One region of the Candidatus Pantoea multigeneris genome, then DNA from elsewhere that is predicted to be linked to it. Evidence: predicted binding sites of a transcription regulator. Region 1 holds the regulator's gene; each other region holds the start of a gene.
The links. Region 1 encodes LexA, which represses DNA repair genes until DNA is damaged. Its sites were predicted from a motif close to TNCTGTATGTACATACAGNA; they were not measured.
Positions count from the first base shown of each region.

Region 2: the regulator LexA is predicted to act here: its motif matches at 2,620-2,639, upstream of F3J40_RS09290 (DinI-like family protein).
Region 3: the regulator LexA is predicted to act here: its motif matches at 3,161-3,180, upstream of mutH (DNA mismatch repair endonuclease MutH).
Region 4: the regulator LexA is predicted to act here: its motif matches at 2,197-2,216, upstream of F3J40_RS14715 (DNA translocase FtsK 4TM domain-containing protein).

Region 1 covers NZ_VWXF01000005.1:370,070-375,217, reverse strand. The annotation lists gene plsB (glycerol-3-phosphate 1-O-acyltransferase PlsB) at 1-2,217, opposite strand, end outside; gene F3J40_RS14465 (diacylglycerol kinase) at 2,345-2,704, shown strand; gene lexA (transcriptional repressor LexA) at 2,819-3,433, shown strand; gene dinF (MATE family efflux transporter DinF) at 3,535-4,857, shown strand; gene F3J40_RS14450 (CsbD family protein) at 5,007-5,148, shown strand, end outside.
Region 2 covers NZ_VWXF01000003.1:91,309-96,456, forward strand. The annotation lists gene F3J40_RS09265 (helix-turn-helix domain-containing protein) at 1-411, opposite strand, end outside; gene F3J40_RS09270 (hypothetical protein) at 547-936, shown strand; gene F3J40_RS09275 (hypothetical protein) at 917-1,252, shown strand; gene F3J40_RS09280 (hypothetical protein) at 1,334-1,756, shown strand; gene F3J40_RS09285 (hypothetical protein) at 2,038-2,304, shown strand; gene F3J40_RS09290 (DinI-like family protein) at 2,343-2,582, opposite strand; gene F3J40_RS09295 (DUF6388 family protein) at 2,922-3,245, opposite strand; gene yedD (lipoprotein YedD) at 3,416-3,892, shown strand; gene cbl (HTH-type transcriptional regulator Cbl) at 4,099-5,058, shown strand.
Region 3 covers NZ_VWXF01000007.1:136,852-141,999, forward strand. The annotation lists gene lplT (lysophospholipid transporter LplT) at 1-650, shown strand, start outside; gene F3J40_RS16635 (NADP(H)-dependent aldo-keto reductase) at 726-1,766, opposite strand; gene F3J40_RS16640 (YgdI/YgdR family lipoprotein) at 1,905-2,123, opposite strand; gene mutH (DNA mismatch repair endonuclease MutH) at 2,252-2,929, opposite strand; gene rppH (RNA pyrophosphohydrolase) at 3,615-4,142, shown strand; gene ptsP (phosphoenolpyruvate--protein phosphotransferase) at 4,155-5,148, shown strand, end outside.
Region 4 covers NZ_VWXF01000006.1:35,799-40,946, reverse strand. The annotation lists gene cydD (heme ABC transporter permease/ATP-binding protein CydD) at 1-37, opposite strand, end outside; gene trxB (thioredoxin-disulfide reductase) at 176-1,141, opposite strand; gene lrp (leucine-responsive transcriptional regulator Lrp) at 1,664-2,158, shown strand; gene F3J40_RS14715 (DNA translocase FtsK 4TM domain-containing protein) at 2,278-5,148, shown strand, end outside.

The sequences.
Region 1 (5,148 bases):
ACGTTGTGCCAGAGTACGGCTCTCTTTCTCCAGCGTCCCGCGGTTGATCGTCGGTTTCGCACTGAGAATGGAGAACGTAATGGCATAGCGTTGCAGCGTTTCACGTACGCCGGAGGCCAGTAGTTGCAATGTCCGGTGGCGAGCCGCAACGACGCGAATCTGGCCCCCTTCAATGCTAACCAGTCCCTGTCGCGCCAGCTCCTGACACAGTGCAGCGATCACACCAGGCAAGGCTTCTTGATTCCAGCGCAGGAACAGTTCGCTTTTCATCATCGGATAGATGAGACGCACCTGGCGTAGCAATTCTGCCTCTTCCAACTGCGTATGCTGTTGCACAATCGCAGCGACTAATGAAGGCATGACCAGCATATGGTGGATATTGTTGCGATAGTAAGTCATTAAGACTGCCTGCTCGCGTGGCAAAATCACGATATCGCCAATGCTGTCTTTCTCAGTTTCAAACTTGTTCATGCCCATTGCATGTTCAAGCATCTGCTCTGCTGACATATCCGGTACTGTGGCTTCCGGCGAATAAGGCACGTTACGCAGCAGTTCAATGTAGCAGGTGAGCTGTTCCGTGAGCTGCTCGCGGGTAAGTGAGCGCTGACGGGAGGCCAGCAGTGCCGTGACACAGAGGTTCATAGCATTGGCTGCGCCTGCTTCATTGATGCGCACCATCAGCTTATCCGCGATGTCATTTACGGTAGGGGTTAACCATGCCGGACGCTGCGGTTCAATAGGATCGATAGCTTCACGCCATTCTGGCACGCGCTTATTGAGATAATTGACCAGCGGTAACGGCTCACCAAAGTTGACGTAGCCCTGGCCGAGATTACGCAGCTTGCGTAACCCGCGCACCATCTGCAAAAAGCCCTCTTTTTCTTTTACCGCGCCACGCAGTTCTTTGGCGTAAGTCCCGACTTCCATCACATGCTCATAACCGATGTAGATCGGAACCAGTGTGATAGGACGATTGCCGCCACGCAGCATGGCTTGCAGCGTCATAGCCAGCGTACCGGTTTTCGGATCAAGCAGACGGCCCGTGCGTGAGCGTCCTCCCTCAACGAAATACTCCACCGAGTAGCCGCGGCTGAACAGTTCACCCAGGTATTCACGGAACACTGTCGCGTAGAGCTTATTGCCCTTAAAGGTACGGCGAATAAAGAAGGCACCCAGGCGGCGGAAAATCGGGCCGGCTGGCCAGAAGTCCAGATTGACGCCAGCGGCGATGTGCGGCGGCACCAGGCCCTGGTGATAAATGACATACGAAAGCAGCAGGTAATCCATGTGGCTGCGGTGGCACGGCACATAGACAATTTCATGGCCGTCCTGCGCTAACTGCCGGACGCGCTCAGCACCATGCACGTTAATGCCTTGGTAGAGACGGCTCCATGTCCAGCTCATCACACGGTCAGTGAGTTTAATGGCTTCGTATGAGAAGTCAGCCGCGACTTCTTCCATCATTTCTACCGCATTTTGCTGCGCTTTCTCGTGGGAGATTTTTTTGCTACGCGCTTCATCTTCAACCGCTTTTTCAATCGCTTTCGACTGAAGTAGCTTATTGAACAGGTCCTGACGTGCAGGCAAACGCGGCCCAACTGCGGCCAGGCGCTGACGAGCAAAATGAATACGTGCAACGCGTGCCAGTTTATGGGCGATAGATTTATCCGTACCGTGCTGGTTAGCCATGTCGCGCAGCGAAACGGTAGGGGAGAAACGAACAAAGCTGTCTCGACCATGCCGAAGAATAGCGATAAGCTTCTGCAGGCCGTTAAGTACCTGTAAATACGGCGCTTCGTCACCAGGAACCTCGCGGCCTGGTGCGCGGCCAAACATCACAGTGACTGGCAGCATCTGCACGTCCAGTTCCTGATTGCTACGGTGCAGATCCAGGTAGTCGTGGAAGATTTTCACTGACTCCTGATTGGGCACGTAGTAAGGAAACAGCCGTGGTCCGTCATGAATAAATACATGGCGCGGTAGCACCACGCCGTCAATTTCCAGCGCTTCCAGCGGGTCAGGGAGATGGTGCTTCAGACACTGCGAACGCAGCGTCAGCAGGTCCGCCTTAGAATCATAAGGCAGCACATACATCACCGGACGACTGGGATCAATACCATGCTCGGAAACGGGATCTGTAGGGATAGACTTAGTTTTTACCAGCAAAGAGAGTGGTAAATTAAGTAATTTGTAATAGAGTTTACGCCAACCTGACATAGACAACATGAAGCCTCTTGTTAGCAAAGCGCCGCAAGCATAACAGAAAGCGCAGCGAAGATCTGTGGTGGCGCTATACGCAATCCACCCAGACAGTGACGTCAATATTTACAAAGGGTTCCACATTATGGCAAACACCAGTACGGGATTGATCCGTATTTTGCGCGCTGCGCGTTATTCCTGGCAGGGGTTGAATGCCGCCTGGCGACATGAAGCCGCATTCCGTCAGGAAAGTATCGTAGCGATTATCGCTATTATTATCACTTTCTGGCTGGATGTTGATCGGGTTTCCCGTATTTTACTCATCGGTTCCGTGGTGCTGGTCGTGATTATGGAGATCATTAACAGCGCCATTGAAGCCGTTGTTGACCGGGTAAGTGAAGAGCAACATCCCCTGGCAGGACGAGCCAAAGACCTGGGCTCAGCCGCCGTATTGGTCAGCATCCTACTGGCTGTTTTCGTCTGGGTCATGTTGCTTTGGCGCTAACTGCGATAGCGCTTCCAGAACCAGACAAATGGCTGTTTTTTCCTCTGTTTCGGTTCCCATTTATTAGATACCTGTATATACTCACAGCGACTGTATAAACAACCAGGGGGCGGGATGAAAGCGTTAACTACAAGGCAGCAGCAGGTCTATGATCTGATTCGCGACCATATCAACCAGACCGGTATGCCACCGACACGCGCAGAAATTGCCGCGCAGCTCGGGTTCCGCTCACCTAATGCGGCTGAAGAACACCTGAAAGCGCTGGCAAGGAAGGGCGTGATTGAAATCGTTTCCGGTGCATCGCGCGGCATTCGGTTACTTATGGAAGAAGAACAGCCTGAAGGCCTGCCGCTGATTGGACGGGTGGCTGCGGGTGAGCCTCTGTTAGCAGAAGAGCACATCGAAACGCACTATCAGGTCGATCCTGCGCTGTTTAAGCCTTCAGCGGACTTCCTGCTGCGCGTCAGTGGTATGTCAATGAAAGATATAGGTATTATGGATGGTGACCTGCTTGCCGTGCATAAAACCCAGGACGTGCACAACGGCCAGGTCGTCGTGGCGCGTATTGATGAAGAAGTGACCGTAAAGCGCTGGAAGAAGCAGGGCTCAATGGTGTATCTGCTCCCTGAGAACAGCGAATTCAAACCGATTGAAATCGACACTCGCGTACAATCACTGACGGTGGAAGGTCTTGCTGTTGGCATCGTGCGTAACGGTGAATGGATCTAATTCTCTCTGCTCCCTGATTTTCTCTCTGTTGCCGGCGTGTCTTTTCCTCCGGCAACATTGCTTCCTTGCCAAACAACGCCCTCAAAACCATGACACAGCTGATGCGTCTTTTTTCTGCCACTGACCAGCGACTCTGGCGGCTGGCATTACCAATGATTTTGTCCAATATCACCGTGCCGCTGCTTGGCTTAGTCGATACCGCAGTGATAGGGCACCTTAATAGCCCGATCTATCTGGGCGGTGTGGCGATAGGCACGACCATCACCAGCTTTATCTTTATGCTGCTGCTGTTTTTACGCATGAGCACCACCGGGCTGACGGCGCAGGCATTTGGCGCGGGCGATCGTGCGGCACTGGCGCGTGCGCTGATGCAGCCGCTCATGCTGGCTATCGTTGCTGGCGGACTGTTTATTCTGTGCCGTGAGCCCATCACGCAACTGGCGACGCATCTTATTGGCGGCGACGAGGCCGTACTGGAACAGGCGCGGATTTTCATTCATATCCGCTGGCTCAGTGCCCCCGCCACGCTAGCAAATTTGGTGATTCTCGGTTGGTTGCTGGGGGTGCAATATGCGCGAGCACCCGTCATTCTGTTGGTGGTTGGAAACCTGGTTAACCTGTTACTCGATCTCTGGCTGGTCGTCGGACTTGGCTGGCAGGTTGCGGGGGCGGCCACCGCTACCGCGGTCGCGGAGTATGTCACCTTTGCTCTGGGCATCGCACTGGTCTGGCGTGCATTGCGACAAAATCAGATTCCAGCTGCCCTGCTGTGGCAGGGATGGTGGCAGGATGTTTCGCGGCTACTCCGTTTAAACCGCGATATCATGCTGCGCTCTCTGCTACTGCAAATCTGCTTTGCTTCTCTTACCCTGATTGGCGCGCGAATGGGCGCTGAAATCGTGGCCGTGAATGCCGTATTACTGATGTTCCTCACCTTCACCGCCTATGCGTTAGACGGCTTTGCTTACGCGGTAGAAGCGGTATCTGGCCAGGCCTTCGGGGCTAAAGACAGCCAACAGTTGCTACTGGTGTGGCAAGCGGCCTGTCGTCAGGCGGGGATAGTCGCTGCGGCTTTCGCCATTATTTATTGGCTCCTGGGAGATGCCATTATCGCCCATTTGACTACGCTGCCGGGTTTACGTGAGTTAGCCCACCACTTTTTAGGGTGGCAAGCGATTATTCCGCTGGTGGGTGTCTGGTGTTACCTGCTGGATGGTGTTTTTGTCGGTGCAACGCGCGGCAGAGAGATGCGTAATAGCATGGCTCTGGCTGCGCTGGGCTTTATGCTGGCCGTATTACTGACGCCGTGGTTAGGGAACCATGCTCTGTGGCTGGCAATAACGGTTTTCCTCGGCTTGCGTGGTTTAACGCTGTGGATCATCTGGCGTCGGCTGTGGCAGCAGCAGCGTTGGTTCGTCCATTGATCGCCTGTGAACTAGGATAGTTCCCATTATTTCTACCTGTTCCGTATTCATCGCTATAATTAACTTAACTAACGGCAATTAGTCAGTGTTAATCACTACTTTTTACTGATTAATTAAGCGAAACGGCAACCATGACCAGGAGGTCAGTGATGAATAACGATCAAGTCAGTGGTAACTGGAAACAGTTCAAAGGCAAATTTAAGGAAAAATGGGGTAAGCTGACCGATGACGATCTCACCGTTATCGAAGGTAAACGTGAGCAGTTAGTGGGTAAAATTCAGGAACGTTATG
Region 2 (5,148 bases), on a different contig from region 1:
CAGCACATCGCCGCACTGGCACGCTGGCTGCATCGCGTTTTCTTCCAGTCGCAGGGCAAAGCTGCCCGCAGACAATGCGGTATCGACAGAGACGGATGTCTCATCGCCACTCACCAGGCCGGTGACTAACCAGTTATCCAGTGCTGTCCGCGCCAGCAGCGGTATCTGCTGGCCTGTCTCGGTGGAGGGAAAAACAAATACCTGACCCTCACCATCAATCAGCCAGGCAGGGGCACAGCTCAACACTTCCGCCAGCCGCAGCAGATTCTCACCTCGCGGCTGCGTCTCCTCTTTCTCCCACTGTGACACCGCCACGTGTGACACCGCCAACTGTGCCGCCAGTGCTTTCTGTGTGAGTTGCAGCGATTTGCGGCGCAACCTGATGCGATCGCCAATCGTTTCTTTTTTCATCACTTGACAACTCCTGAAAGATTTACTTAAGTAATCTTAAGTCAAATTAAAGATAACTTAAATTTGACTCAGCACCGGACAGATTTTTCTGTCTTTGTTTCGGTCCATACACCTTGCAAGCGAGAGAGGTGGGGCATGGAAAGTAGCCTGATAACCAGTATCGGCGCTTTAGTCATGGGGGGCAGTGCCGCTGCCCTGTTCTGGAAACCCTTAATGGCAGGTATTGCGGCCATTGTCACCAGCAATCGTGCTGGAGGAGAGATTATCACCAGTTATAAAGAGCAAGTCATGATGTTGAAAGAGGAGCAGGCACTTTTACGTCAGGAAAATGATGCTTTACGCATTCGGCATGATGCCAGCCAGCGCCTGATCTCCGGACGTGAAACCGATTTGAAGTTGATGAAAAACGCATTGGCGCTACTGCTCTCCCTGACGGAAAGCGATCAGAGTGACAGGCTGCACCGTGAGCTAACCCGGCTGATCGCGACGTTAGAGGATCGAGAAAATGGCAGAGATCAGGTTTGACCGTCCATGGTTACGACACAAACGCCATCTGATTCTGGGTGGATTACTGATGACGCTGGCACTGCTGTGTACCGTTATCACCATCATTTCGCTTTACGTCAATAATGCGGCGAACCACCGGGTGGCCGATATTCGCCGCGAGTACCGGGAAATCTCGAACCGCCGTGAAAATAAAGTCGAGTTGCTCTCTGAGCAGGTGGCGGGGTTGCAGAAAAAACTCGATACCCTCCCGGAAAACACCGCCAGCAAAACGGCGGACAAAGTTAAGCAGGTGGTCAGCAATGACCTGACAGAGAAAGAGAAGCAGTCGCAGTAACGCAGTAGAAGCGGTGAGGAGATGCGGCTCTCTGACTTAGCATTCCCTTCACCTTAACTAAATCTGAAGAAGGAATACGTTATGACTGATATCAGCGATACCACACCAGAAGCGGTTTTTTCAGCGACAAATACTGGTGAGGCGAGTGATGTTGCCGCCGCCGCTTCACAGACCACCACTGCGGTGCAACAACCCGCAGGCGACAGCAGCAGAACCTCGGCGGCATCGGTAGTGGACGACAGCGGCGATGCGCCTGATGCTGGCACTGCTGCAGGTGATAGCGCTACGGCTGCCAGCGCGGTTAATGTCGCTTCCGACACCGCAGCGGATACCACCGCCACAGCATTAGTGAGCGGGCTGGCTGGATTACCGCAAGGCCTTGATGCCGTCACCAGTGGGGTACAGGATTTCGTCGCCGCCTACCATTTCGTCGAGCATGGCATCAGCCTGCTGGGGCTGGGATCTAAAGGTGATTTACTGGCACTGGCACGGAAATATCTCTGAATGTGTTTCTTTCCATCGCGTTGCATTACGGGGACTTTACGTCCCCTTTTTTGTGTTTAATGTGCTGTTAATTACAACATACTTAAAGCGTGCTCCTGCGTAGAAACCTGACCGCTTTGCCGGGAAGGGGGGCAGATGTGCCAAAGGCGTCATGCCAGAGCATCGCGCATGCTACAAGCACACTTGCGACTATTCCTAAGGAAAGCTTGGCTATATCCGCTACCTTTAAGCATGAAAACGATACTTTTATCATTTCAAAGAGAAATAAAGGGGCAGAAAATATGAGTCAATCAGAACAGGTGAAGAGCAAAACGGATTATCTGCGCGATGTCACTTCGCAAGTGAAAGAGATGCAGCACTATGCGCAAACCAACACTGAAAAGCTATCGTCTGCCTGGCTGGCATTTGATGCCGGTGAATACAAAGACAAAACCTTCGCACCCCGTTTTGAGACCTTAATTGAACAGCAAGGTAAGCTGCTGGATGAGTTTAATACGGTGATTCAGGACATTGAAATTGCGATAAATCACAGCGAGCAGGAAAAATAAGGCCCGCTGTTATCTGTTTACTGCGCGGTGGCTGAGCGTTACTCGGCCACCAACCACATCTCCGCTTCTTCGAACATCTCTTCAATAATCCGCGCCAGTGTGGCTTTATCATTCTTGCTCATGTCAGTTTCGATGGCATTACGCTCCATCGGCTTAACGCGTGCTTCAATATCTGGAAAAACGCGCTGCACTCTTTTTTCCAACTCTTGCTGGATCATTTCGCGCGCACCTGGCAGGCCTGCCACATTGCGCTTATCGTAAATCAGTTCCACAAACATGCTTTTGCCGTCCATACCGATAAAATTGCCGCTATTTTACTGTAAATAAAAACAGTATCAACAACAGCAGGGGCTGAAACAGCGAAAAAACAGCAGGTTGGTCGCCGTCAGAGTCTGGTAAGTGAAGGTTTAAGCGAAAAGGAGGCGGTGTGTCTGTGTTAACCGGGGGAAAAAATAGCCTCTGGAGGTAGAAATCCAGTGATACCTCCAGAGGCAGTGCAAGCGCACTCTTCGTTCAAGGACAATCACGACTGACGTCGTTGATTAAACTTATACAAGTTTTACCTCCTTGTACAACTTTGAACGTGATTTTGTGCAACTTTTTTCGGGTTACACCGATCAGAGTTCGTTTTTTATACAGAACTCTTCCCAACTCATACCCAGCGACGCCGCGTGGCTTTTGAGGTACGCCTCAATGGCATCGGCGGCAACCGCTTTGTCTGGCTCAGCTAACTGAATAGAGAAAATCATGCCATCCAGCTTTTTCTGGCGCAGGAAGGCGGCATAAATACGTTCGGCGTGCCAGGCGCGCAGGGCTTCCAGTGTCATGCCTGCGGCGGTGGCATCATCAGCACTCAGCGCATCCAGGGCAGCCTGGAAATCCGGGTGGGCAGTGAAAAACATCTCGCGCGCCTGCGCATAATAAGCTTCTGGGGTCTTCATCTTGATTCCTGAATCTGTAGCAGGCGCACAGTTTACCCATGCCAGGGTGTTTTGTCAGGTTCACCCCCCGATAATTCACGGGATTGCTGCCTTGGTTATGCAGATACCTTGCACTGCGCAGGTAAAAAATTATAACGTAGCCGCCATCAAGGCGATTTCAGGAATTGAGAATGAAAAAGTGGATTGTCATTGCGACCCTGGCGTTAAGCGGTTGTGCGCAGCTCAACAATTACAGTGAAGCGGTGAAAACACCAGCACCCGCTGACCTGCAGGGTAACTGGCAAACAGTAGGAGCGCAGAGCGCGCTGGTTAGCCCAGAGGCGATCGGCTCACTCTACATTGGGGCTGATGGTTCCACGCTGGACTGCCGACAGTGGATGCGCGTCATTGCTAAGCCTGGAAAGCTGACCCGGTTTGATGACCAGTGGGTGAATGTGAATCGTCAGGTACGCGTGATGCCGCTGGTAGTGGAAAATGGCGAGCTGCGCTACGATGGCCTGACATTACGTAAAGTTGACCGCCCAACCCTGGAGTGTCAGCAGGCGCAGGATATGGCCACGAAGTATCCTGATCTAGACCAGATCCAGAATGTGGATGTCCAGATTTTACAACCTCATACTGACACGCCAGCCCCAACGGCTCAGTAAGTTTCTCCGCCATCCCCTGCGGTGGCGGAAGTCGCTTCATACCGTACTGCAAACGGCCTGGCTTGCGTTGTCTGGCAGGGCCAGCCCATCGCTGAAATTCTCGCTATATTCTGATTCTGCATAACAACGACTTTTTTATTATTTGTTGTTATCTGAATTCGTTTTTAACATCAGTTGAAACAGTTTCGTAAAGCGAGGTAAATAGCGTGAATTTCCAGCAACTTAAAATCATACGCGAGGCAGCGCGCTGCGAGTTCAACCTGACGGAAGTTGCTAATACGCTCTTTACTTCCCAGTCAGGCGTTAGCCGCCATATTCGCGACTTAGAAGATGAACTCGGCGTTGAGATCTTTATTCGTCGCGGCAAACGTTTATTAGGCATGACCGAGCCAGGCAAAGCGCTGCTCACCATAGCGGAGCGTATTCTGGATGAAGCCGGTAAAGTGCGTCGTCTTGCTGATGTCTTTACGAATGAGACCAGCGGCATCCTGACCATCGCCACCACCCATACTCAGGCGCGTTATAGCCTGCCCAAAATTATCAAAGCGTTTCGCCAGCTCTACCCTAATGTACGGCTTGAGTTGAATCAGGGATCGCCACAGGAAATTGTCACCATGCTGTTGGCGGGTGAAGCAGATATTGGCATTGCCAGTGAGCAGTTAGTGAATAATCCGAGTCTGGCGGCATTCCCGTGGTTTAGCTGGCACCACTCTCTGTTAGTGCCGAAGGATCATGAACTGGTGCAGGCACAGCCGCTGACCTTAAGCAGCCTGAGCCGTTTTCCACTGATCACCTATCGCCAGGGGATTACCGGACGCTCACGCGTTGACCGTGCTTTCCAGGCGGCGGGATTAAAAGCGGACGTGGTACTGAGTGCGCAGGACTCCGACGTGGTGAAAACCTATGTGCAACTGGGCTTAGGGGTGGGAATACTGGCCGATCAGGCCTGTGAAACCAGCCAAAACGATGAACTGGTGCGAATTGATGCGCAGCACTTGTTCGATCCCAGCACCGTCTGGCTGGGATTAAAGCGCGGCCAGTTGCAACGCAACTATGTCTGGCAATTCCTTGAGCTGTGCAATGCAAATCTGTCACTGGAAGAGATTAAGCGCCAGGCGCTCTCTTACCAGACGGAAGATGAACCGGCCATCGATTTCCAAATCTAATTTTCCTCTGTCCGCCGTGATGACGCGGACAACTTATCGCCTCAATGAAGAACTGATGAGAGTTATTCAACTTCTTCAACGAGGCGATTT
Region 3 (5,148 bases), on a different contig from region 1:
CTAACTTATTGATTCCACGCCTTTCCGCTGCGCGTCCGGGGCAAAGTTGGAACTTCCGAGCCATGTTCAGCAGCTTCATGCAGGCTTGCAGCGTGCTGTGGCGCAGTGGCGAAACCCGTTTCTCTCTGCTGGGGACCAGCCTGTTCTGGGGCGCAGGCGTGACGTTGCGTTTCCTGCTGGTGCTGTGGGTGCCGGTGGCGTTGGGGATCAGCGATAATAAAACCCCGACCACGCTGAACGCGATGGTGGCGATTGGCATCGTGATCGGGGCGGCGGCGGCTGCACGGTTGGTGACGTTACAAACCGTACGCCGTTGTATGCCTGCGGGCGTGCTGATTGGCGTGATGGTGGTGGTGTTTGCACTGCAACATTCTCTCACTAACGCCTATCTGATTTTGATGGTGATTGGTGCGCTAGGCGGATTCTTCGTGGTGCCGCTCAATGCCCTGTTGCAGGAACGCGGTAAAGAGACCGTGGGTGCCGGTAATGCGATTGCCGTGCAGAACCTGATTGAAAATATCGCGATGTTAGTGATGCTGGGGCTGTACACGCTGGCGGTGAAACTGGGTGTGCCTCCGGTGCCGCTCGGCATTGGCTTTGGTGCACTGTTTGCGCTGGCGATTAGCTTACTCTGGTGGCGCGGCCGCTAAAGAAAACCCTCACGCTGTAGGTGAGGGTGGGACGTCTTTCTTGCACCCTCAGCCAACTGGCTGGGGGTTTTTACTTTAAGGGGCTGGGTACGTATAGCGACGGTGGATCGCTTCAATCCCTTCTAACACCTCTTCATTCAGCGTCACGTCGAAGCTATCGATATTGATTTTTAACTGCTCCAGCGTGGTTGCACCTAGCAGCGTGCTGGCAACAAACGGCTGTTGGCGAACATACGCCAGGGCCAGTTGCGAAGGATCAAGCTGGTGTTTTTTCGCGAGCGCGACATATTCGGCAATCGCCAACTGTGACTGCTCACCACTGTAGCGGGTAAAGCGGCTGAACAGAGTATTACGTGCGCCAGCAGGCTGGGCACCATTGAGGTATTTGCCGCTCAACGTCCCAAACGCGAGGCTGGAGTAAGCCAACAGCTCAACGCCTTCGTGCTGGCTGATTTCCGCCAGGCCGACTTCAAAACTGCGGTTCAGCAGGCTGTAAGGGTTTTGAATGGAGACGATACGCGGCAGTTCATGTTTCTCTGCCAGTTGCAGATAACGCATGACGCCCCAGGGCGTTTCATTCGATACGCCAATGTAGCGAATTTTCCCCGCGCGCACCTGTTCGGTTAAGGCTTCCAGGGTTTCCAGCAAGGTGACGGGAACCGCGCCTTCGCCATATTGATAGCCGAGCTTGCCGAAGAAATTGGTCTGACGCTGCGGCCAGTGCAGTTGGTAGAGATCGAGATAATCGGTATTGAGGCGCTTCAGGCTGGCATCCAGCGCTTCACGAATGTTTTTACGATCTAACGCTTGCCCAGGACGGATAAACGCATCATTACCTCTCACCGGACCGGCGACCTTGCTGGCGAGAATCACTTTGTCGCGGTTACCGCGTGATTTCAGCCAACTGCCGATATATTTTTCTGTGAGTCCCTGTGTTTCTGGGCGCGGCGGCACCGGATACATCTCTGCGGTATCAATCAGATTGATACCACGGCTAACGGCATAATCCAGTTGCGCATGAGCATCGGCTTCGCTGTTTTGCTCACCAAATGTCATGGTGCCTAACCCCAGTTGGCTAACTTCCAGTGTACTGTGGGGGATACGGTGATAATGCATTGCCGGCTTCCTTTTTTCATGGAATGGAATGGTGTCTCACCTGGGACTATAACGCGGTAAACAAGCGGGAAGGAAGGGGGAAATACAGGGAAATTGCCTGCTGGAAGCGAAATCACAGCAGGCGGGTCAATTCAGCACTTAACGTTCAATCATCGTTGAGATATCGTCGCCGTTGATCTGCATCTTATTACCGCTTTGATCGGTATAAGAGACCAGCCCGGTGTCTTTATCGATGTTTGGCTTACCTGACGTCAAAATCATACGGCCATCTTTGGTTGCCATGACATAATCGCTACTACAACCACTCAGCATGACCGTTGCGGCCAGCAATACGCCAACCCCTGCCAGAAATTTCATCGTTTCGCTCCCTATATGCGACTACACTAGCAAAAGTGTAGTATCAGATCCTTCTGATGACAGTGCTATTGCATCAATCTGAAAAATGCAAAAGCCGTTTTAACTTGCTTGACAAATTGCTGGCAGGATCAAATCAGAAAGTGACGAGCCAGCAGAGGTCCGGTGAAACTCTTCTTCAAATAGAAGCCGCGGGGCAGCGTCATAATCGGCTGACCATTTTCTCCGATCGCCTGGGTTAGTGCCTTATTGTTGGCCGCCTTAGGCCGTATTTGCAGCCACTCACCGTGGCGTGCAGTGATGCGCTCAACCTGGCCGAGCACAATCATATCCATCAGCTCTTCCCAGTCATGGCGCAACATCGCGTCTTCTTCTGCGCTCGGTGTCCACAGCAGAGGCGCACCGATCCGGCGTTCAGCCAGCGGAATCGTGCGTTCACCTTCAACCGGTATCCACAACACCCGCGCAAGCTTATGCCGCAGATGGCTACTTTGCCAGGTGACACCGCTGTTGCCGGTGAGCGGCGCTACGCAGACAAAGGTGGTCTCCAGCGGCTTACCACGGCTATCCACGGGAATGGTTTTGAGCTCGATCCCGAGGTGGGCAAAATCCTGTTCGGCTTTACTCCCCGCACTGGCCCCCAGATGCAGTTCCAGCAATGTGCCCACCCAGCCTTTAGCTCGCTGTAAATTGGCCGGAATAGCGAGGCCAATTTGTGCGGCGGCATCGGCTAACGTCAGCCCCGCAACGGCCTGTGCTCTGGCCATCAGTTCAGCTTCATTTTCTGGTGGTAATTGCGGCAGGATCATCGTAATAGCTCGGGTGGGTGAAAAACGTACAGATTAGAAGGTGGCGATCTTTTCCACAGCAAATTTTTCGCCGCCGATCGGATAATAGCATGATTCAGCATGGCTTTTTAGCATGTCTTCGCCGTTTGAATTTTGCGCAACCGCAGGTTATCCCAGCTTGCCCGGATTAATGAACAGGATCTTAAACTAAGTTATCCACAGAAAGGTGGGATAAGCCACAGCCATAGTGGCTACTGTTTTCATTTACAGCCTTGACTTTCCCTTTTTATCCCAGTTTTTCACCGATCGTGCCTGGAGTTAGTGCATTATCTGTGGATAAAAACGCCGGTGGTGGATCTTTAGCCAATCACCGTATGTGCTGTAAACCCGAGGGGGAATGGGGTAAATGACCGGTGGCTGATCCTTGGTTAAATCACTGATTATCATTTATAATTCCGCCATGAGTTTTTGTTGTCCACACGCTGAAATCAGGCTGTTATTCAGTTAATTCCCGTGTTCTGCACAAAGCTATCCACAGAAAACGTGAATAAGATCGCGTTTTTTGATCCCTCTCTGTTTATAACTAAGGCCAACTCTGTGAGTTATTGCCATGTTGTTCCGCTATACCCGCTGTTAAGCAGTGGTTTACCGCCTGTGAGGAGTGTGAAACAATCATCCTATTCAAATTTTGCTTTGAGGTAGTCTGGTGATCGATGATGATGGCTACCGCCCGAATGTTGGTATCGTAATTTGTAATCGGCAAGGACAAGTGTTGTGGGCCAGACGCTTTGGACAGCACTCCTGGCAGTTTCCCCAGGGAGGCATCAATCCCGGTGAATCTACCGAACAGGCGATGTATCGAGAGCTGTTCGAAGAGGTGGGACTTCATCGCAAAGATGTTCGAATACTTGCTTCTACCCGTAACTGGTTACGCTACAAGTTGCCAAAACGTTTGGTGCGTTGGGACACAAAACCGGTTTGTATTGGCCAAAAACAAAAGTGGTATCTTCTGCAGTTGATGGGCAGCGACGCGGATATTAATGTGCAGCACAGCAGTACGCCGGAGTTCGATGGCTGGCGTTGGGTGAGCTTCTGGTATCCAGTCCGTCAGGTTGTCTCCTTTAAACGCGATGTTTATCGCCGCGTGATGAAGGAATTCGCTGGCGTGGTGATGTCTATGCAGGAGAGCTCCGGGCAGCGTAACAACGCCGCTCAACGACGCAAAAGGGGATAGTCCGCACCACTTATGCTTACTCAGTTACGCGAAATCGTCGAAAAAGTCGCGAGTGCTCCGCGTCTGAATGAAGCACTCGACCTGCTGGTCAGCGAAATCTGTCTGGCGATGGAAACCGAAGTCTGCTCTGTTTACCTCGCCGATCACGATCGACGCTGCTACTACCTGATGGCGACGCGCGGCCTAAAAAAGCCGCGCGGGCGCACGATCACGCTTGCATTTGATGAAGGTATCGTCGGGCTAGTCGGGCGATTAGCGGAGCCGATAAACCTGGCTGATGCGCAAAGTCACCCCAGCTTTAAATATATTCCCTCGGTAAAAGAAGAGCGTTACCGCTCGTTTCTCGGTGTTCCCATTATCAGCCGCCGCCAGCTACTGGGCGTGCTGGTGGTTCAGCAGCGTGAACACCGCCAGTTTGACGAAAGCGAAGAGTCGTTTCTGGTCACGCTGGCCACGCAAATGGCCGGACTGTTGTCACAATCACAGCTGGGCCAGCTATTTGGTCAATTCCGTCAGACGCGCGTGAAAGCGATCGCCGCTGCGCCTGGCGTAGCGGTGGCACCGGGTTGGGTGGATGAAACACAACCCTTGCTCGATCAGGTTACTGCCGCCTCAACGCTGGATGTGCAGCGTGAACGTGAGCGCCTCGCGCTCGCCATGAGTGAAGCGGGCGCAGAGTTCCGTCGTTTCAGTAAGCGCTTTTCTGCCAGCGTGCAGAAAGAGAGCGCCGCGATTTTTGATCTTTATTCCCACCTGCTCAGTGATGCGCGTCTGAAGAAAGATCTGCTGGCTGAGATTGAGCGCGGATCCGTTGCCGAGTGGGCCGTCAAAACCGTTATTGAAAAATTCGCTGCCCAGTTTGCCAGCCTGCAAGACACCTATCTGCGTGAACGTGCAGGCGATCTGCGTGTACTGGGGCAGCGTTTGCTGTTTCACCTCGATGATACGCTGGTCGGCACCAATGCCTGGCCAGAACGTTTTGTGCTGGTCGCCGATGAACTGACGG
Region 4 (5,148 bases), on a different contig from region 1:
GCCAGCGCAGAAGTTCCTGCTGTCGAGTTTTGTTCATTAAACGTTGCCCGAGCCAGAAAAAAGAGCCAGGAGATAATTTCCCCTGGAAATTAGCGGGTTAATCTAGCACGGGAGCAATAAAAAAGGCGACGGAAAAACCGTCGCCTTTATGAAGTCAGATCAGATGGTTAACAACTTACTTATCGGTTTTAACCAATCCATCCAGGAAGCGTTCTGCATCCAGGGCTGCCATACAGCCAGTGCCTGCTGAGGTGATGGCCTGACGATAGATATGGTCCATCACATCACCCGCAGCGAATACGCCTGGGATGCTGGTCTGAGTGGCATTGCCCTGCAAACCGGACTGCACTTTAATGTAGCCGTTCTCCAGCTCAAGCTGACCATTGAAGATGGCGGTGTTTGGGCTGTGACCAATGGCGACAAACAGACCCGCGACCTCAAGGTTTTCCACTTCGTCGGTTAGGGTGGAACGCAACGTCAATCCTGCCACGCCCATGTCATCACCGGTGACTTCTTCCAGAGTGCGATCGGTATGCAGCACGATGTTGCCGTTACGCACTTTGTCCATCAACCGGTCGATCAAGATTTTCTCTGCACGGAAGCTGTCACGGCGGTGAATCAGGTGTACTTCTGCCGCAATGTTAGCCAGGTAGAGGGCTTCTTCTACTGCGGTGTTACCACCGCCGATCACCGCAACTTTCTGGTTGCGATAGAAGAAACCGTCACAGGTGGCGCAGGCGGAAACACCACGGCCTTTAAACGCCTCTTCTGAAGGCAGACCGAGATAACGTGCAGAAGCACCGGTCGCGATAATCAGCGCATCAGAGGTGTATTCACCGCTGTCGCCAATCAGACGGAACGGACGCGTCTGCAGGTCAACCGTATGAATATGGTCGAAAATGATTTCAGTATTGAATTTCTCAGCATGCTCCTGCATACGCTCCATCAATGCTGGACCGGTCAGATCATGCGGGTCGCCTGGCCAGTTTTCCACTTCTGTGGTGGTGGTCAGTTGGCCGCCTTTTTCCAGTCCGGTAATCAGGACGGGATTTAAGTTGGCGCGTGCTGCATAGACAGCAGCGGTATAACCGGCCGGGCCTGAGCCCAGAATGAGTAGTTTACTGTGTTTAACCGTACTCATGTGTTCCTCTGTTTCATTTGGCTGAAAGCATGGTCAAGGATTGTAGGGAAATTACAGACGCAAAAAAAGCCTTAAACAATTTTGTTAACGATAGCTGCGAGTGGCGTAGACGATGATGGACATTTTTGCATCACGGATGCGCTAAAATGGGGCATAACTCGGAAAATTAATCATCAGCAGCTAAAAAATACTCATTTAAAATCAGTTACCCAGAGGGCTGTCTGGCATCTTGTCCTGAATTTGGAGATTTTACTTTGACAATCGCCTGCGCTTTTGCGAAAACATTGGGAGAAGGGAAGAACTTTTAGCGAATCATGATAGGCAAAGCGCCCAGAAATGAACGTTCGTTAAAAAAAACAGCCTGGCATTGGTAATGACGCATGATGTGGACAGACAACATGCGTCATACAGATGGGCGCGAAATTCGCACCGGCTTTGGCTTCACTTCATTAATGCCCGAGACAAAAGTGGTTTTTTTTGAGCGTGGCAGGTTAAGGGAAGGAATTAAGAGAGACAATAATAATGGTAGACAACAAGAAGCGCCCCGGGAAAGACCTCGATCGTATCGACCGTAACATTCTGAATGAGCTGCAGAAAGATGGCCGAATTTCTAACGTCGAGCTTTCCAAACGCGTCGGTTTATCACCAACGCCGTGTCTTGAACGTGTTCGTCGTCTGGAACGCCAGGGGTTCATCCTCGGCTATACTGCACTTCTGAACCCACACTATCTGGATGCATCACTGCTGGTATTTGTTGAGATTACTCTGAATCGTGGTGCGCCAGATGTGTTTGAACAATTTAACGCCGCTGTACAAAAACTTGAGGAAACTCAAGAGTGTCACCTTGTTTCTGGTGATTTCGACTATCTGCTGAAAACGCGCGTTCCGGACATGTCTGCTTATCGCAAACTGTTGGGCGAAACCTTGCTACGCCTGCCGGGCGTTAACGATACGCGTACCTATGTAGTGATGGAAGAGGTCAAACAGAGCAACCGTCTGGTGATCAAAACCCGTTAATGCAGGGCAGGTGCAAATCCCGTGGGATTTAGGTACACTCCTGTGAATACATACAGGACCAGCGTCGGGCTTCTCCGACGCTGTTGTCTTCTTAATTTACAGGCACCTGGAGAGTTCTCTTGAGCCAGGAATATACAGAAGATAAAGACGTCGTATTACAACCGCTCAGCAGCGGGCGTCGTTTGCTGGAAGCTTTACTCATTCTCGTTGCACTTTTCGCCATCTATTTGATGGTTTCCCTTGTCACCTTTAACCCTTCCGATCCCAGTTGGTCACAGACCGCCTGGCATGAACCTATTCATAACCTTGGTGGTGCACCAGGCGCATGGATGGCGGATACCCTGTTATTTGTCTTTGGCGTGATGGGCTATGCCATTCCGCCCGTGATCGTGGGCCTGTGCTGGAAAGCATTTCGCCAGCGCGATAACCAGGATTACATCGACTACTTTGCGATTGGCCTGCGCCTGATTGGCGTGCTGGCATTGGTGGTGACCACCTGTGGCCTGGCTGCGCTAAACGCCGATGATATCTGGTACTTTGCATCGGGTGGCGTGATTGGCAGTCTGATCAGCAGTGCCATCGCACCTTACCTCAATCCCGTCGTCAGCACGCTGGCGCTGCTGGTGGTTTGGGCTGCGGGAATCACCCTCTATACCGGCTGGTCATGGCTAACGATTGCCGAGCGCATTGGTGGCGTCGTGATGGGTGTATTAACCTTCGCCAGCAACCGCTCACGTCATGATGAACCCTGGCAGGAAGAGGAAGAGTATACCGATGAGCAGCATACTGCGGCGCCTCTGACTGCGGCTGCACGCCAGGAATCCGATGAAGAGGATGACGTCCTGCTGGCCGCACCGCGTCGTCCTGATGAAGCCCCTCAGGCACCTGCGGAAAACGCCGCGACGGTAGCCCTGCCATCTGACCCTCTGTTAGCCACAGCGGCTGCGGCTACCGTGGCTGCGGTACATCAGGCTGCTGTAGCGGTGCCAACTGCTGCAATTCCAGTGGCTGCGGCGCAGAATTCTGCTGTTCAGCCTACAACAGCCGCGCAGCCGTTGAACGAACAGCCCGCGGTTGCAGCAACACCACAGCCGTTATCTTCCGTGGCACCCGCTGCCTTTAGTCAGCCGGTGTCGTCGGGTGTGGCACAACCAGAAAGCGTCCATACTGCCGTTTCAGCGGGAAACCAGGCGCAGCCTGCGTTCACCGGGGAGACTTCGCAGCCAGCCCCAACAGAGCAGGCACCGCCGCTCTACCGCTTTGAGGTGCCCGAGTCACAAGGTAGCGCATTTAGCGTGTATGAAGAAGACGATGGCCCGCAGATGGGCAACTGGCGTTCAGCGACTGAAACCGGGGCAGCAGCCGTTGCCGCGAGTTCTGCTGCCGCTGCCGCACCGTTGTTTGATATTGCGCCAGAATCAGAGAGCAACCCTCAGGTGAAGCAGGGCATTGGTCCTTCATTACCGCGACCCAACCCGGTCAAACTGCCAACGCGACGTGAGCGAGCCTCATGGGGCATAAAACTGCCTTCACAACGCATGGCAGAAGAGAAAGCAAAAGCGGAAGCTGAGCAAAAGCTTGCGAATTCGGAACAGGTTACCCCACAGGTTGATCTGGCTGCACCACATGCCGCAGAGCAGAACTGGAGCAGCGAAGAGCAAGATACCCTGCAGCAGGCCGAACTGCGCCATGCGTTTGCTGCTCAGCAGCAGGACCGCTATGGTGCAGACTGGCAAACGTCGTCCGCGCAGGAAGAGGATGATGACGCTCAGCAACAGGCCGAGCTGGCGCGTCAGTTTGCTGTGCAGCAACAGACTCGCTATGCCCCAGAGCCGCCGGTGCAGAAGCCCGTGTTGGATCTTGGGAAAGAGAGCATCTTTGATCTCTCACCGATGAAAGATTTAGTGGATGACGGTCCGGGTGAGCCACTGTTTACGCTTTCGGCCACGCCAGAGCCTACGGCCCCTGCTGCACCAGCAGTCACCGTTGCGCCGCCTTCTTCTTATCACCATCAACACTCGCCATTTGAAATGGCGCGTCAGCGTCAGGCTGCGGCTGCACAAGCTGCGGCAGCTGAAGTGCAACCTGAGCCGTCTGTCGAACCTGAGTATCAGCCACAGACATCATCCTATTTCGCACCTGAACCTGTTGCTCCGGCACAAGAAGAAACCGCACAAACCGCGTTCCAGGAGAGTTTGTTCCATCCCTTCCTGGTGCGGCATGAGCAGCCGTTAGAGAAGCCTTCAACACCGTTGCCAACCCTGGATCTCCTCACTTCGCCACCGCTGGAAGAGGAACCGGTTGATATGTTCGCCCTTGAGCAGACGGCCCGTTTGGTTGAAGCAAGGCTTGGCGACTATCGAGTGAAAGCGGAAGTGGTGGGGATCTCACCAGGCCCGGTAATTACCCGTTTTGAGTTGGATCTTGCACCGGGCGTAAAAGCGTCGCGCATCTCTAACCTCTCACGGGATTTGGCGCGTTCGCTCTCTGCCGTTGCGGTACGTGTCGTGGAAGTGATTCCCGGCAAACCCTATGTTGGTCTTGAACTGCCTAACCGCCATCGCCAGACCGTTTACCTGCGTGAAGTGCTGGACTGCCCGCAGTTCCGTGAAAACACCTCACCGCTGGCCATCGTCCTGGGGAAAGATATTGCTGGGCAGCCTGTCGTCGCCGATCTGGCGAAAATGCCGCATCTGTTAGTGGCAGGTACGACCGGTTCCGGTAAGTCGGTGGGGGTCAACGCCATGATCCTCAGCATGCTGTATAAAGCCACCCCGGAAGAGGTGCGCTTTATCATGATCGATCCAAAAATGCTGGAGCTGTCGGTCTATGAAGGGATTCCGCATCTGTTAACAGAAGTGGTCACTGACATGAAAGATGCGGCAAATGCGCTGCGCTGGAGTGTGGGTGAAATGGAACGGCGCTATAAGCTGATGTCTGCACTGGGCGTTCGTAACCTTGCAGGTTACAACGAAAAAGTGCAGCAGGCT